3 regions of the Streptomyces sp. NPDC058257 genome follow, and region 2 is predicted to be linked to each of the others. Evidence: riboswitches for the same ligand, from Rfam matches in the RefSeq annotation. Region 2 holds a riboswitch; each other region holds the start of a gene.

The links. Region 2 has a riboswitch for thiamine pyrophosphate ahead of ACFVXC_RS25175 (thiamine ABC transporter substrate binding subunit). Riboswitches for the same ligand answer to the same signal wherever they lie in the genome.
Region 1: another riboswitch for thiamine pyrophosphate. It lies ahead of thiM (hydroxyethylthiazole kinase); the one in region 2 lies ahead of ACFVXC_RS25175 (thiamine ABC transporter substrate binding subunit).
Region 3: another riboswitch for thiamine pyrophosphate. It lies ahead of thiO (glycine oxidase ThiO); the one in region 2 lies ahead of ACFVXC_RS25175 (thiamine ABC transporter substrate binding subunit).

The regions. Positions count from the first base shown of each region.
Region 1 is NZ_JBHVXJ010000006.1:283,479-288,008, forward strand. It holds gene thiD (bifunctional hydroxymethylpyrimidine kinase/phosphomethylpyrimidine kinase) at 1-400, opposite strand, end outside; gene thiE (thiamine phosphate synthase) at 397-1,035, opposite strand; gene thiM (hydroxyethylthiazole kinase) at 1,268-2,044, opposite strand; TPP riboswitch at 2,092-2,217, opposite strand; gene ACFVXC_RS18015 (response regulator transcription factor) at 2,358-3,104, opposite strand; gene ACFVXC_RS18020 (FtsX-like permease family protein) at 3,134-4,530, opposite strand, start outside.
Region 2 is NZ_JBHVXJ010000011.1:85,009-89,538, reverse strand. It holds gene rlmN (23S rRNA (adenine(2503)-C(2))-methyltransferase RlmN) at 358-1,464, shown strand; TPP riboswitch at 1,519-1,635, shown strand; gene ACFVXC_RS25175 (thiamine ABC transporter substrate binding subunit) at 1,763-2,857, shown strand; gene ACFVXC_RS25170 (ABC transporter permease) at 2,833-4,521, shown strand.
Region 3 is NZ_JBHVXJ010000012.1:221,354-225,883, forward strand. It holds gene ACFVXC_RS27290 (thiazole synthase) at 1-665, opposite strand, end outside; gene thiS (sulfur carrier protein ThiS) at 672-890, opposite strand; gene thiO (glycine oxidase ThiO) at 887-2,077, opposite strand; TPP riboswitch at 2,075-2,188, opposite strand; gene ACFVXC_RS27305 (NAD(P)/FAD-dependent oxidoreductase) at 2,373-3,539, shown strand; gene ACFVXC_RS27310 (Rv2175c family DNA-binding protein) at 3,593-3,958, shown strand; gene thiE (thiamine phosphate synthase) at 4,056-4,530, shown strand, end outside.

The DNA of each region.
Region 1 (4,530 bases), on a different contig from region 2:
CGAGAGGCAGGAGACGGTCGCGCAACACCGTCACCGCATCGGCCTCGAGAAGGCGGTGGCCGCTGGTCGAGACCATGACGGGGTCGAGGACGACGCACCGGGGGCGGTGCCGCTCCAGGGCGTCCGCGACGGCTGCGGCGATGGCGGCATCGGCCAGCATTCCGATCTTGACGGCGTCCACCGGGACGTCGGCGAACAGAGTGTCGAGCTGCTCGGTGACGAACGCCGGGGGGACGGCATGGATGCCGGTGACGCCCTGGGTGTTCTGTGCGGTCAGAGCGGTCAGAACCGCTGTTCCGTAGGCGCCGTTGGCGGAGAACGCCTTCAAGTCGGCCTGGATCCCGGCGCCGCCGGAGGGGTCGCTGGCGGCGATGCTGAGGGCGATGGGCGGGCTGGTCACGCGGGGATCTCCTGTCGCAGAGTGCGAACGAGGGAACGGGCCGCGGTCTCGGGGTCGGGCTGTCCGCAGACCGCGCTGACGACAGCGATCCCGGCCGCGCCACTTCCCATGACCGCGGCGGCCTCGGTCACGCCGATCCCGCCGATGGCCACGCAGGGCAGCGGGCTCTCCCGGACGATCCGGGCCAGGCCGCGCACACCGAGCGGGGCGTCCGCGTCTGGCTTGGTGGACTGCGGGAACACCGGACCGACACCGAGGTGGTCGACGGTGTCCGGCACGTGCGCCAGCTGCTCGGGGCGGCTGACGGACAGGCCGACGTACGCATGGGGACCGAGCTGGCGCCGGGCGGTCGCGGGGGAGACGTCCCGCTGCCCGAGGTGGACGCCGTCCGCGTCCAACCAGACCGCCACGTCCAGGCGGTCGTTGACGATCAAGGGGACGCCGGTGTCCGCGAGTTCGGCCTGGATCGCCCGGCCGAGCGAGAACAGCGTGCGGGCGTCCGCGTCCGGATCTCGCAACTGGACGGCGGTGACGCCGCCCTTGACGGCCGCTGCAACGGTGGCGGCGACACCGCGGTGGCCGCAGAGCCTGGTGTCGGTCACGAGATACAGGGACAGATCGAGAGGAGGTCGCATGGGTTGCTCCTTGGGGGTCTCCCGGCCGGGGAAAGCCGTGGGAAACGCATCGGGAGGTACGGGCAAAGTCAGGCCCTGAAGTGCGGGGACCTTGAGTTGGTCACAGGGGCGAGAGCGGGGGACAGGACAGCCGGACTCGGTGTTGGGGGCGCCGCCCCAGGGCGGGCGGGGGCCTGTGCAGCGGGTGGCGTCCGGGCCACCGCTCACGCAGGACCCCGCGGTACGCGCATGCTCAGCGCAGGTTGAGAGCCTCGGCGAGACGCTCAGGGCTGAGCTCGTACAGCGCGTCGATCAGGGCGACCGCGAACGTGCCGGGCCCCGCGGAGCAGGTGGCGGCGTCCTCCGCGGCCACGGTGAGCAGGCCGGTCGCGGCAGTGGCGGCAAGCAGCGCGTCGCCGGTGACGGCTGTGCAGGCGGCCACCAGGGCGCCGAGTGAGCAGCCCGTTCCCGTCACCAGAGCCAGCAGCGGGTGCCCGTTGGCCAGGCGCACCACTCTCGTCCCGTCCGTGAGAACGTCCTGCGGACCGCTCACCGCGACCGCGCAGCCGTAGCGCCGGGCCAGCGCGTCGGCCGCGGCCAGCGCCGCCTCGGGGGCGTCAGTGCTGTCCACGCCGTGCCCGCCCGTGCCGCCGTCCAGTGCCAGGATCTCGGAAGCATTACCGCGAACGACCGCTGGGGGTGCGCTCTCAAGGAGTTCGCGGGCGAGCTCGGTGCGCCAGGGCAGCGGGCCGACCGCCACCGGGTCGAGCACCCACGGCCGCCCGGCCCCGGCCGCTTCTGTGACCGCGACGCGCATCGCCGCCGCCGTCACGGAGGTCACCGTTCCCAGGTTGACCAGGACACCCCCGGCCGCCCGGGCCAGCGTTCCGGCCTCCTCCGCGCTGTGCACCATCGCGGGGGCAGCCCCCGCCGCGAGCAGCACGTTCGCGGTGAACTGCGACACCACGACGTTGGTCAGGCAGTGCACAAGGGGTGCGGAGGTCCGCAGGGACGCGATCACATCCGCCACGGCATCACGGGAAACAGCAGTGCCGTGCTGGGCAGGTACGGAGGCAGTATCCATCGTCAACACCCTTCCTACGCCGGCATTACCCGGTCCAGGTTCATGCGGTCGGCGGAAAGGGGAGCAAGTCCCGTCCGCCCTCTCAGCCCGGCTACTCCCGAGCTCCCGCGGTGGTCGCTACGCAATGTACCTCCTTCAGGAACGGGAGTTCGCACTCGGGTACCTCACGAAACGACACGGATCTGTCGGGGCGGCCTGACCATCGCCCGGATGGCTCTCTGGGCGACTCCGGGCGATGGCCAGACCGCCGCTGCTGGACTCAGGCGGGAGGCGCGGCGTGGGGCTCAAGGCGGTAGCCGTGTCCGCGCAGGGTGGAGATTCGCGGTAGCGCCGCGGGGAGCGGGGACGCACCGGCCGCGTCGGAGAGGCGGCGGCGCAAGGCGGCCATCGTGACGTCGAGGGTCTTGGTGGAGCCGAACCAGTTCTCGTCCCAGACCTCGGCCATCAGCACCTCGCGGGACACTGCCTCTCCCATGTGCCGGGCGAGCATGGCGAGCAGCTCGAACTCCTTGGGCCTGAGCGGGACTTCTCGGTCGTGGAGGATGCACCGGCGCGCGGTGACGTCGACGATCAGGTCGCCGAGCGAGATCGGCTCCTGTGCCGGGGAGGCGATCGTACGGCGGCGCAGGTGGGCGCGGAGCCGGGCCAGCAGAACCGTCAGGCTGAAGGGTTTGACGAGGTAGTCGTCGGCTCCGGCATCGAGTCCGGCGATGACGTCGATGTCGTCCGTACGGGCGGTGAGGATGATGATCAGCAGGTCGGGGCAGCGGGCTCGCAGAGTGCGGGCGATGTCGAGGCCGTCCATGTCGGGCAGGCCGAGGTCCAGGAGCAGCACGTCGTACAGGGTCTGCGCGGACTCGGTGAAGGCGGCAGCGCCGGTCCGGCTCCACGTCGGGGTGTATCCGTTGCTGCGCAGCCCCGTTTCGAGATGGCGGCCGATGGTGTCGTCGTCCTCGACGACGAGGACGCTATAGCGGCTGCGGTCCGGTGTGGCGGGCGTTCGCATGCTGGGCAGCGTAGAGCCGGGCGGGGCGTTCACAGATCCCGGAGTTCCTCGACGGCGGGTCGAGCGGCGCGTCGCACTCCGTTCAGCGCGGCGGCCAGTACGGCCGCGGTCGCGGCGAACACGGTGAGAGCCAGATAGGCGCCCGGGACGGCGAGGGCGGCGGGCGGCGGGTCGAATACGCCCGTCAGAACCTTGACGAGCATCTCGGAGAGGGCCCAGCCGATGAGCGTGCCACCGGCCAGGCCGCCCGCGGTCAGCAGGATCGCCTCGGTCAGGACCATCCCGCGCAACTGCCGTCGTGTCGCGCCGAGCACGGTGGCGATGGCGAACGTGCGGCGGCGTTCGGCGAGGCCGAGCGCGAGGACAAGGCCACCGGCTCCGGCGGCCAGGAGCACCGCGAAGGCCAGCTCGATACGGGTGAGGCCCGCCAGGTCGATGGAGGTCAGGCTGGTGCCGACGGTGCCGCGGGTCTGCGTGAGGTCGGTGACAGTGGCACTGGTGCCGAGCTGCGCCCGCAGGCGCGCGGCGATCTGCTTCTGGTGGGCGCCGCCGGTGTCCACCAGGAACGAGCCGACCGCGTCACTGCCGGTGGCCCGGGCCACGTAGGAGGAGTTGGCGACGAAGAAGCTGTCCTTCGGCGCGGTCGGGAACTCCTTGGCGACGCCCACGTAGTGGAAGGGCACCGTGCGCAGCGCCTTCGTGCGAGCGTCCTGGATGCGCAGGTTGACCCTGTCACCGGGAGAGAGCTGGAAGTCGGTGACGGTCTCCGCGCTGACCAGCAGTGCGTCGGGCTGCTTCGCGAGCTTGCGCATGAGGGTGCCCGCGCTGCCTCCGGAGAAGTAGGCGTCCTGAAGGGAGGTGGCCGAGGCGACCGTGTCAGGGCGTACGCCGTAGAGGTCCTGGAGGTCGGAGCCGACGTAGGCGAACCGGTGCTGGAGCGGCTCGACATGACGTACGCCGGAGACCTTGAGGGAGGCGGCCGCGCTGGGTGGCGTCTGTGCTCCGGGCGGTTCGGTGACGGTGACGTCGGCGCCGTTGGTGAGCCGCGCGTCGACTTCGGCCTGCTGCTTGTACGTCGCGTTGAAGGTGGCCGTGGAGATCGCGAAGGACACCGCGAGCGCCAGCAGTACCACCGAGCGGGCCAGCGGCCGCCTGCGCCGGGAGAGAACCGCGGCCGTCGTCCCTGCCAGGTTCTTGGCGAGCGGGCGCGAGAGCCGGGCCAGCACGGCTCGGCCGTGGGTGAGCGCGAGGAGGGTGAGCCGCCACAGCAGCAGCGCGGCGCCTGCCCACAGCAGGGCCGGGCCCAGGAAGGCCCAGTACGACACGGAGATGCTGGGCACGCCCTCCGGGGCGAGGACGAGCGCGTACTGGTTGCCGGACGAGGCGCGGAAGACGAGCCAGGAGCCGATCAGCAGGGCGAAGTCCA
Region 2 (4,530 bases):
AGGGTTGGCGCCATGACGAAGATTAGGCCGCGTGTTCGAATGTCTGCGCTAGTGAGTTGTGCGCTTGATCGCTGCCGCGAGGTGCCATCTAGCGAGTGCCCCCTGACCTGCGTTGAGGCGCTTACGTCGCGGCGTGCAGCATTGCGGGCCCAGCTCTCGACGCACGTCTGAGGGCCGTGGCGGCACGAGGTTCGGACAGGGCGCATGGCTTTCTTCTCGCAGGTCAGCCCGGAAACCGCCGGGCCGTCTGTGGGCCGTCAAAGGGCGGCCCACACCCACCAGTGACGACCAACAACGACCACCACCCATAGCCGGTGACCTGGCCGGGCCCCCTCCGTCTGCGACACTGGAAGAACCATGCCTGTACCCGGAGAACTCACCTTCGTCGCGCCCCGCGGAGCCAAGAAGCCGCCGCGGCATCTCGCCGACCTCACGCCCGCCGAGCGCAAGGAAGCCGTCGCAGCCGTCGGCGAGAAACCGTTTCGCGCCAAGCAGCTCTCGCAGCACTACTTCGCGCGGTACGCGCACGACCCGGAGCAGTGGACCGACATCCCCGCCGGTTCGCGCCAGAAGCTGCAAGAGGCGTTGCTTCCCGAGCTGATGTCCGTGGTCCGGCACATCAGCTGTGACGACGACACCACCCGCAAGACGCTGTGGCGCCTCTTCGACGGGACGCTCGTCGAGTCCGTGCTCATGCGCTATCCGGACCGCGTGACGATGTGCATCTCGTCGCAGGCCGGATGCGGGATGAACTGTCCGTTCTGTGCGACGGGGCAGGCCGGCCTCGACCGGAATCTGTCGACCGCCGAGATCGTGCACCAGATCGTCGACGGGATGCGGGCGCTGCGGGACGGGGAGATTCCCGGCGGGCCCGCCCGGCTCTCCAACATCGTGTTCATGGGGATGGGCGAGCCGCTCGCCAACTACAACCGCGTGACCGGTGCCATTCGTAGGCTCACGGATCCCGAGCCCGACGGCGTCGGCCTCTCGCAGCGTGGGATCACCGTGTCGACGGTCGGCCTGGTGCCCGCCATCCACCGGTTCGCCGACGAGGGCTTCAAGTGCCGCCTCGCCATCTCGCTGCACGCGCCCGACGACGAGCTGCGCGACACCCTCGTCCCCGTCAACACGCGGTGGAACGTGCGCGAGGTGCTGGAGTCCGGGTGGGAGTACGCCGCCAAGTCGGGGCGCCGCCTGTCCATCGAGTACGCGCTGATCCGCGACATCAACGACCAGGCCTGGCGTGGTGACCGTCTCGGGCGGCTGCTCAAGAACAAGCCCGTCCACGTGAACCTGATCCCGCTGAACCCGACGCCGGGTTCGAAGTGGACCGCGTCGCGGCCGGAGGACGAGAAGGCCTTCGTGGACGCCATCGCCGCTCATGGAGTGCCCGTCACGGTGCGTGACACCCGGGGCCAGGAGATCGACGGGGCCTGCGGTCAGCTCGCCGCGTCCGAGCGCTAGCCTGCCGCGCGTTAGTCTGGCCGGAACACAACTTCATAGCCGGAACACATCTTCATATTCCGACAGGGGAGCGCCACAGCGCTGAGAGTGCGGCACCAAGAACAGGTTGGCCGCAGACCCTCTGAACCTTGCCCGGGTCATTCCGGGTAGGAAGTTCGGACATCACTCAAGCTGTTGCGCCCTGCCCGCAGCCTCTTCAAGGCTGTGGGCAGGGCCGCGTCTCTTCCTGGTCACTCCAGGAGGAATCAATTCAGTGAGCACCACCAACGTGAGCACCACCAACGTGAGCACCACCAAAGTGAGCTCCACCAAGAAGGTCACGGTCACCGCTGTCGCGGTCGGCCTCTCGCTCGTCGCGCTCTCCGCGTGCGGCAGCTCGTCCGGCAGCGGCGACGAGGCCGCCGATTCCAAGAGCGTCACGCTGGTCAGCCACGACTCCTTCAATGTCTCCAAGGACGTACTGAAGGCGTTCGAGAAGAGCTCCGGCTACAAGGTCAACGTCCTCAAGGACGGCGACGCGGGTGCCGCCGTGAACAAGGCGATTCTCTCGAAGGACAACCCGCAAGGGGACGTCTTCTTCGGCGTCGACAACACCCTGCTCTCGCGCGCCCTCGACAATGACCTCTTCCAGTCCTACGAGGCCAAGGGGTCGGGGCAGGTCGCCTCGCAGTTCCGTGTCGATCAGGGCAAGCATCGCGTCACGCCCGTCGACAGCGGTGACATCTGCGTCAACTACGACAAGAAGTACTTCGCCGACAAGAAGCTCGCGCCGCCGAAGTCCTTCGCCGACCTGGCCAAGCCCGCGTACAAGAACCTGCTCGTGACCGAGAACGCCGCGACCTCGTCTCCCGGTCTCGGTTTCCTGCTGGGGACGGCCGCCGAGTACGGCGACGGGGAACACGGCTGGGAAAGCTACTGGAAGAAGCTCAAGGCCAACGGCGTCAAGGTCGTCGACGGCTGGGAGCAGGCCTACAACGAGGAGTTCTCCGGGTCCGCCGGGGGCAAGAAGGCGAAGGGCGACCGGCCGCTCGTCGTCTCGTACGCCTCGTCGCCGCCCGTCGAGGTGCTCTACGCGAAGCCGCAGCCCAAGCAGGCGCCGACCGGCGTCGCGACCGGCACCTGCTTCCGGCAGGTCGAGTACGCGGGCCTGCTCAGCAACGCCAAGAACGAGAAGGGCGGCAAGGCGCTGCTCGACTTCCTGATCAGTGACAAGTTCCAGGGCGACATGCCGTTGAACATGTTCGTGAATCCGGTGCGGAAGAACGCCGAGCTGCCCGAGCTGTTCGTCAAACACGGGGTCAAGGTCGACGATCCGGAGACCATGGACCCGAAGAAGATCGCCGACAACCGCGAGCAGTGGGTCAAGTCGTGGACCTCGCTCGTACTGAAGTAAAGAGCCCGGCCCGCAAGAGGGCCGGACGCGGGGGCGCGGCTCGGCTCGGTCTGATGGCCGTGCCCGTCGCGTTCTTCGCGCTCTTCTTCGCCTATCCGGTCGCCGCGATCGTCGCGCGTGGCCTGAAGGTCGGCGGGGAGTGGCAGTTCGGACGGATCGTCGAGGTCATCGGGCAGTCCGACGTGCGGCACGTGCTGTGGTTCACCACCTGGCAGGCGCTCGCGTCGACCGCGCTCACGCTGCTCATCGCGCTCCCCGGCGCGTACGTCTTCGCGCGCTTCGAGTTCAGGGGCAAGCAGGTTCTGCGGGCGATCGTCACCGTGCCGTTCGTGCTGCCGACGGTCGTCGTCGGGACCGCGTTCCTCGCGCTGCTCGGCCGGGGCGGTCTGCTCGACGAGATGTGGGGCGTGCGGCTCGACACGACCGTGTGGGCCATTCTGCTCGCGCACGTCTTCTTCAATTACGCCGTCGTCGTACGGACCGTGGGCGGTCTCTGGTCGCAGCTCGACCCGCGTCAGGAGGAGGCCGCGCGGATGCTCGGCGCCTCGCGGTGGATGGCGTGGCGGACGGTGACGCTCCCCGCGCTCGGGCCCGCGGTCGCCGCGGCGTCCCTCATGGTCTTCCTGTTCACGTTCACCTCCTTCGGCGTCGTGCAGATCCTCGGCGGACCCGCGTACTCGACCCTCGAAGTCGAGATCTACCGGCAGACCGCCCAGCTCCTCGACCTGTCGACGGCCGCCGTCCTGACGATCGTGCAGTTCGCGGCGGTCGGCCTGATCCTCGCCGTGCACGCGTGGACGGTGCGCAGGCGGGAGACCGCGCTGAAGCTGGTCGACGCCTCCACGGTCGCGCGGCGGCCACGCGGCCCAGGGCAGTGGACGCTGCTCGCCGGGGTCATGGTCACGATCGCCGTGCTGGTACTGCTGCCGCTCGGCGTGCTGATCGAGCGGTCGCTGAGCGGCCCCGACGGCTACGGCTTCACCTACTACAAGGAGCTGACATCGGCGGAGGGCGGGGCCTTCCTCGTACCGCCGATCGAGGCCGTCTGGAATTCGCTCCAGTACGCGCTCGCCGCCACCGCCATCGCCCTGGTGATCGGCGGGCTCGCGGCGGCGGCGCTCACCCGGAAGGCCGGTCGGCTGGTGCGCGGTTTCGACGCGCTCCTGATGCTGCCGCTCGGGGTCTCCGCGGTGACGGTGGGCTTCGGGTTCCTGATCACGCTGGACAAGCCGCCGCTCGACCTGCGCTCCACGTGGATCCTGGTGCCGCTCGCGCAGGCTCTGGTGGGCGTGCCCTTCGTCGTACGCACCATGCTTCCCGTCCTGCGCGCGGTGGACGGACGTCTGCGCGAGGCGGCGGCCGTCCTCGGGGCGTCGCCGCTGCGGGCGTGGCGGGAGGTCGACCTGCCGATGGTGCGAAGGGCGCTGCTCATCGCCGCCGGGTTCGCCTTCGCGGTGTCCCTGGGGGAGTTCGGCGCGACCGTGTTCATCGCCCGGCCGGACAACCCGACGCTTCCGGTCGCCGTGGCGCGGCTCCTCGGGCGGGCCGGTGAGCTCAACTACGGGCAGGCCATGGCGCTTTCGACGATCTTGATGGTGGTGTGCGCGGTGTCGCTTCTGCTGCTCGAACGGCTCCGTACCGACCGCACGACCGGGGAGTTCTGATGGGTGTGG
Region 3 (4,530 bases), on a different contig from region 2:
CCCTCGGCCATCAGGACCGGCTCCTGAGCGCGTGTAACGGCGGAGGCGAGCATCACACCCGCGCACCCCAGCTCCATCGCGAGCGCCGCGTCGGACGCCGTTCCCGCCCCCGCGTCCAGAATCACCGGCACGCCCGCGCGCTCGACGATGAGCTGGAAGTTGTGCGGGTTGCGGATGCCGAGCCCGGAGCCGATGGGCGAGCCGAGAGGCATGATCGCCGCGCAGCCCACGTCCTCCAGCTTCCGGGCGAGGACCGGGTCGTCGTTCGTGTACGGAAGGACCGTGAAGCCGTCGTCGACCAGGGTCTCCGCGGCGTCGATGAGCTCGATCGGGTCGGGGAGCAGCGTGCGCTCGTCCGCGATGACCTCCAGCTTGACCAGGTCGGTGCCGAGCGCCTCCCGCGCGAGCCGGGCGGTCAGGACGGCCTCGCCCGCGGTGAAGCAGCCCGCCGTGTTCGGCAGGACACGGATGCCGAGCCGGTCGAGGACGGAGAGCACCGAGCCCTGCACACCGGGGTCGAGGCGGCGCATCGCGACCGTCGTCAGCTCCGTTCCGGAGGCGACGAGGGAGCGTTCGAGGATGTCCAGGCTCGGCGCACCGCCCGTACCCATGATCAGGCGTGAGGAAAGAGTGAGCCCGCCGATGACGAAGGGGTCGTCTGCCATGCCGGTTCAGCCTCCTTGGACGGCGGTGAGGACCTCGACGCGGTCCCCGTCGGTGAGGGGGGTGGTGGACCACCGCGCGCGCGGGACGACGGTTTCGTTGAGCGCGGCGGCGATCCCGGACGGAGCTCTGGTGAGCGTGGCGACGAGCGCTTCGAGCGTGGTGCCCGCGGCCACGTCGCGTGCTTCTCCGTTGACGGATACGGCTGTAACGGCTGAGAGAGTCATGCGGGCTGCTCCATGAAGCGCTGCGTGAGGGAGGCGCCGACGAAGCGCAGCGGGGTGAACCCCCGCGCCTCGTCGGGCAGTTCACCGGTGGTCAGGGCGTGCGCGAGGACCTCGCCGGTGACGGGGGTCAGAAGCACGCCGTTGCGGTAGTGCCCTGTGGCCAGCTGGAGGCCGGGGAGCGCGGTCGGGCCGAGCAGCGGCGCGTTGTCGGGCGAGCCGGGGCGCAGGCCCGCGCGGGTCTCGGTCAGCGGCAGTTCCGTGATGCCAGGTACGAGCTCGTGGGCGTCCCGGAGCAGCTCGTACACGCCGCCCGCGGTGACCGTCGTGTCCCAGCCGAGCTCCTCGCTGGTAGCGCCGACGACGAGCTCGCCGTTCTCGCGCGGCACCAGGTAGACGTGGCTGCCGCGCACGACGGCGCGCACGGTACGGCTCAGGAACGGCGCGTACCGCTCCGGCACCGTGAGCCGCAGGACCTGCCCCTTCACGGGACGCACGGGCGGCAGCACGCCCTCCGGGACACCTGCGAGCCGCCCGCTGAGGCTGCCCGCGGCGAGCACGGTCTGCCCGGCCTCCAGGGCGGTGCCGTCGGCGAGGACGACACCGGTGGCCCGGTCGCCTGCGACCGTGAGGCGCTCCGCCCACGCACGGTGGAAGATCACGCCCGCCCGCTCGCAGGCCACGAGCAGTGCCGCGGCGAGCCTGCGCGGGTCGATCTGATGGTCGCCGTCGACGCGAAGGCCGCCGCGGACCCCCGGTGCGAGCATCGGTTCGAGGCGGCGGCACTCCCGCCCGCTCAGCCACTCCGACGTGAGCCCCGACCGCTCCTGGAGTGCGTGCAGCTCACGCAGGTGGGCGCGGTCGTCGGAGTCGAGGGCGACGGCGAGCGTGCCGCACGCGCGGTAGCCGACATCGCGGCCGCTCGCCTCCGCCAACTCCGCCGCGAACTCCGGATAGCGCCGCGCGGAGGCCAGATTCAGCCCGAGCAGCGTCTGCTCGCCGTAGTGCAGCTCGGTGACGGCGGCCAGCATGCCCGCGGCGACCTGCGCCGCGCCGCCGCCCGGTTCGGGGTCCACGACCGCGGTGGACAGGCCGCGCTGCGCCGCCCGCCAGGCCGTGACCAGGCCGATGATGCCGCCCCCGATGACGACGACATCGGTCGTCTCGTGGGGTGATGTATGTGGATGCATGGGCGTCCAGCCCCTCCCTTCGCCGGCATGACCCGGATCAGGTTCGTACGGTCGGAGGCCGTCCCAGCCTCCCTCTCAGCCCGGTACGTCCGGGCTCCCGCGAGTGCTCTGCATCCGCCACCCTAGTCCCTGGTCTCCGTGGGCAGTAGGGGAGCTGTCCGGGTATGCGCCGTGACGGTGTGTCATAGATCTCCTCGTAGCGCTCTGCGGGGTGCGTCACCCGCCGCCCTAGAGTGATCGGGTGAGCGAGCGCCAGAGGCAGGACAAGCGGCACGTCGTCATCGTGGGCGCGGGGATGGCCGGGGTGCAGACCGCCGTCGCCCTGCGCGAGCAGGGGTTCGCCGGTGCGGTCACCCTGATCGGCGCGGAACCCCACCGGCCGTACGACAGGCCGCCGCTGTCCAAGGCCGTGCTGCTCGGCAAGGCGGAGGGCTCCGCCTTCGACATCGACTTCGAGGCGCTCGGCATCGAGCTGAGCCTGGGCCACGAGGTCACGGGCGTGCGCCCGGCGGACCGCGAACTGGACACCGCGTCGGGCCCGGCGCCCTACGACACCCTGGTCATCGCCACCGGCGCCGAGCCGATCCTGCTGCCCGGCACTGCCCAAGTCCCCGGAGTCCACCTGCTGCGCACCCTCGACGACGCCGAGCGGCTGCGGCCCGTGCTCGCCGAACAGCACCGTGTCGTGGTCATCGGCGCGGGCTGGATCGGCGCCGAGTTCGCGACCGCGGCGCGCGACGCGGGCTGCTCCGTCACCGTCGTCGAAGCCGCCGAGCGACCGCTCGCCGGGGCCCTGCCCGCGGCTGTCGCGGCGCCGATGACGTCCTGGTACGCCGACTCCGGGGCCGAACTGCGCACCCACGCGCGCGTGGACCGCGTCGAGCCCGGCAGCGTCCTCCTCGCCGACGGCACCCGGCTGCCCGCGGACGCGGTCGTCGTCGGCATCGGCGCGCGCCCCGCCACCGGCTGGCTCGCGGACTCCGGCATCACCCTGGGCGCCCACCGGGAGATCGTCGCCGACGATCACCTGCGGACGTCGGAACCCGATGTGTACGCGGTCGGCGACTGCTCCTCCTTCCCTTCGGGAAGGTATGGCGAGCGGCTTCTCGTCCACCACTGGGACAACGCCCTCCAGGGCCCGCGCACGGTGGCCGCGAACATCATCGGCGAGACCCCTTCGGCGTACGACCCCGTCCCGTACTTCTGGTCCGAGCAGTTCGGCCGCTTCGTCCAGTTCGCGGGGCACCACGCGTCGGCCGACGAGCTGGTGTGGCGCGGTGACCCGTCGGGTGCGGCCTGGACCGTGTGCTGGCTCCGTCGGGGCGCCCTGGTGGCCGTCCTCGCGGTGGGCCGCCCGCGGGACCTCGCGCAGGGCCGCAAGCTGATCGAGGCGGCTGCCCGGCTCTCCCCGGAGCTGGCGTCGGACCCCGCGGTACCGCTGAAGAAGGCAGTGCTGCCGTAGCCGGGTGCCCCGCCGCCCGGCCGCTGTCGGTGGCCGGAGATACGCTTGTCCCCGTGACCGAGATTGACGCAAAGACTGATGCTCTCGTCCCCGAGTGGCTGCACCTCCCCGACATCGCAGAAATGCTCGACGTCGAGGTGACGCGTGTGCGCCAGCTGGTCAAGGAGGGCCAGCTGATCGCCGTACGCCGTGGTGAGAACCGCGCGCTCGCGGTGCCTGCCGCCTTCATCGACGGCGACAAGATCGTCAAGGGCCTCACCGGCACCTTGACGCTCCTGCGGGACGACGGCTTCTCCGACGAAGAGATGCTGGAGTGGCTCTTCACTCCCGACCCGACCCTGCCCGGCACCCCCGCGCAGGCCCTGAGTGAGAATCGCGGCACGGAGGTGAAGCGTCGCGCCCAGGCGCTCGCCGTCTGACCGACCGACACGGAAAACCGTCGCGTACGGGCCGCGTGTCCCCCGGAGACCCGGGGCACGCGGCCCGTAGGCCACCGACGACCGGGGGGACCTCTTCATGGCCACCAAGCCTGCCCGCGAGCAGCTCGCCGACGCCCGCCTCTACCTCTGCGTGGACGCCCGCAAGCGCCAGGGCGACCTCCCGGAGTTCCTCGACGCCGTCCTCGGCGGCGGTGTCGACATCGTGCAGCTGCGGGACAAGGGCATGGAGGCGGCCGAGGAGCTCGAACACCTCCAGGTCTTCGCCGACGCCGCCCGCCGGCACGGCAAGCTCCTCGCGGTGAACGACCGCGCGGACGTCGCGCACGCCATCGGCGCCGACGTCCTGCACCTGGGCCAGGGCGACCTGCCCGTGCCCGCGGCCCGCCGCGTTCTGGGCGACGACGTTCTCATCGGCCGTTCCACGCACGCCGACGCCGAGGCCGCCGCGGCGGCGACCCAGGACGGCGTGGACTACTTCTGCACGGGACCCTGCTGGCCGACCCCGACCAAGCCCGGCCGGCACGCCCCCGGCCTCGACCTGGTCCGGTACA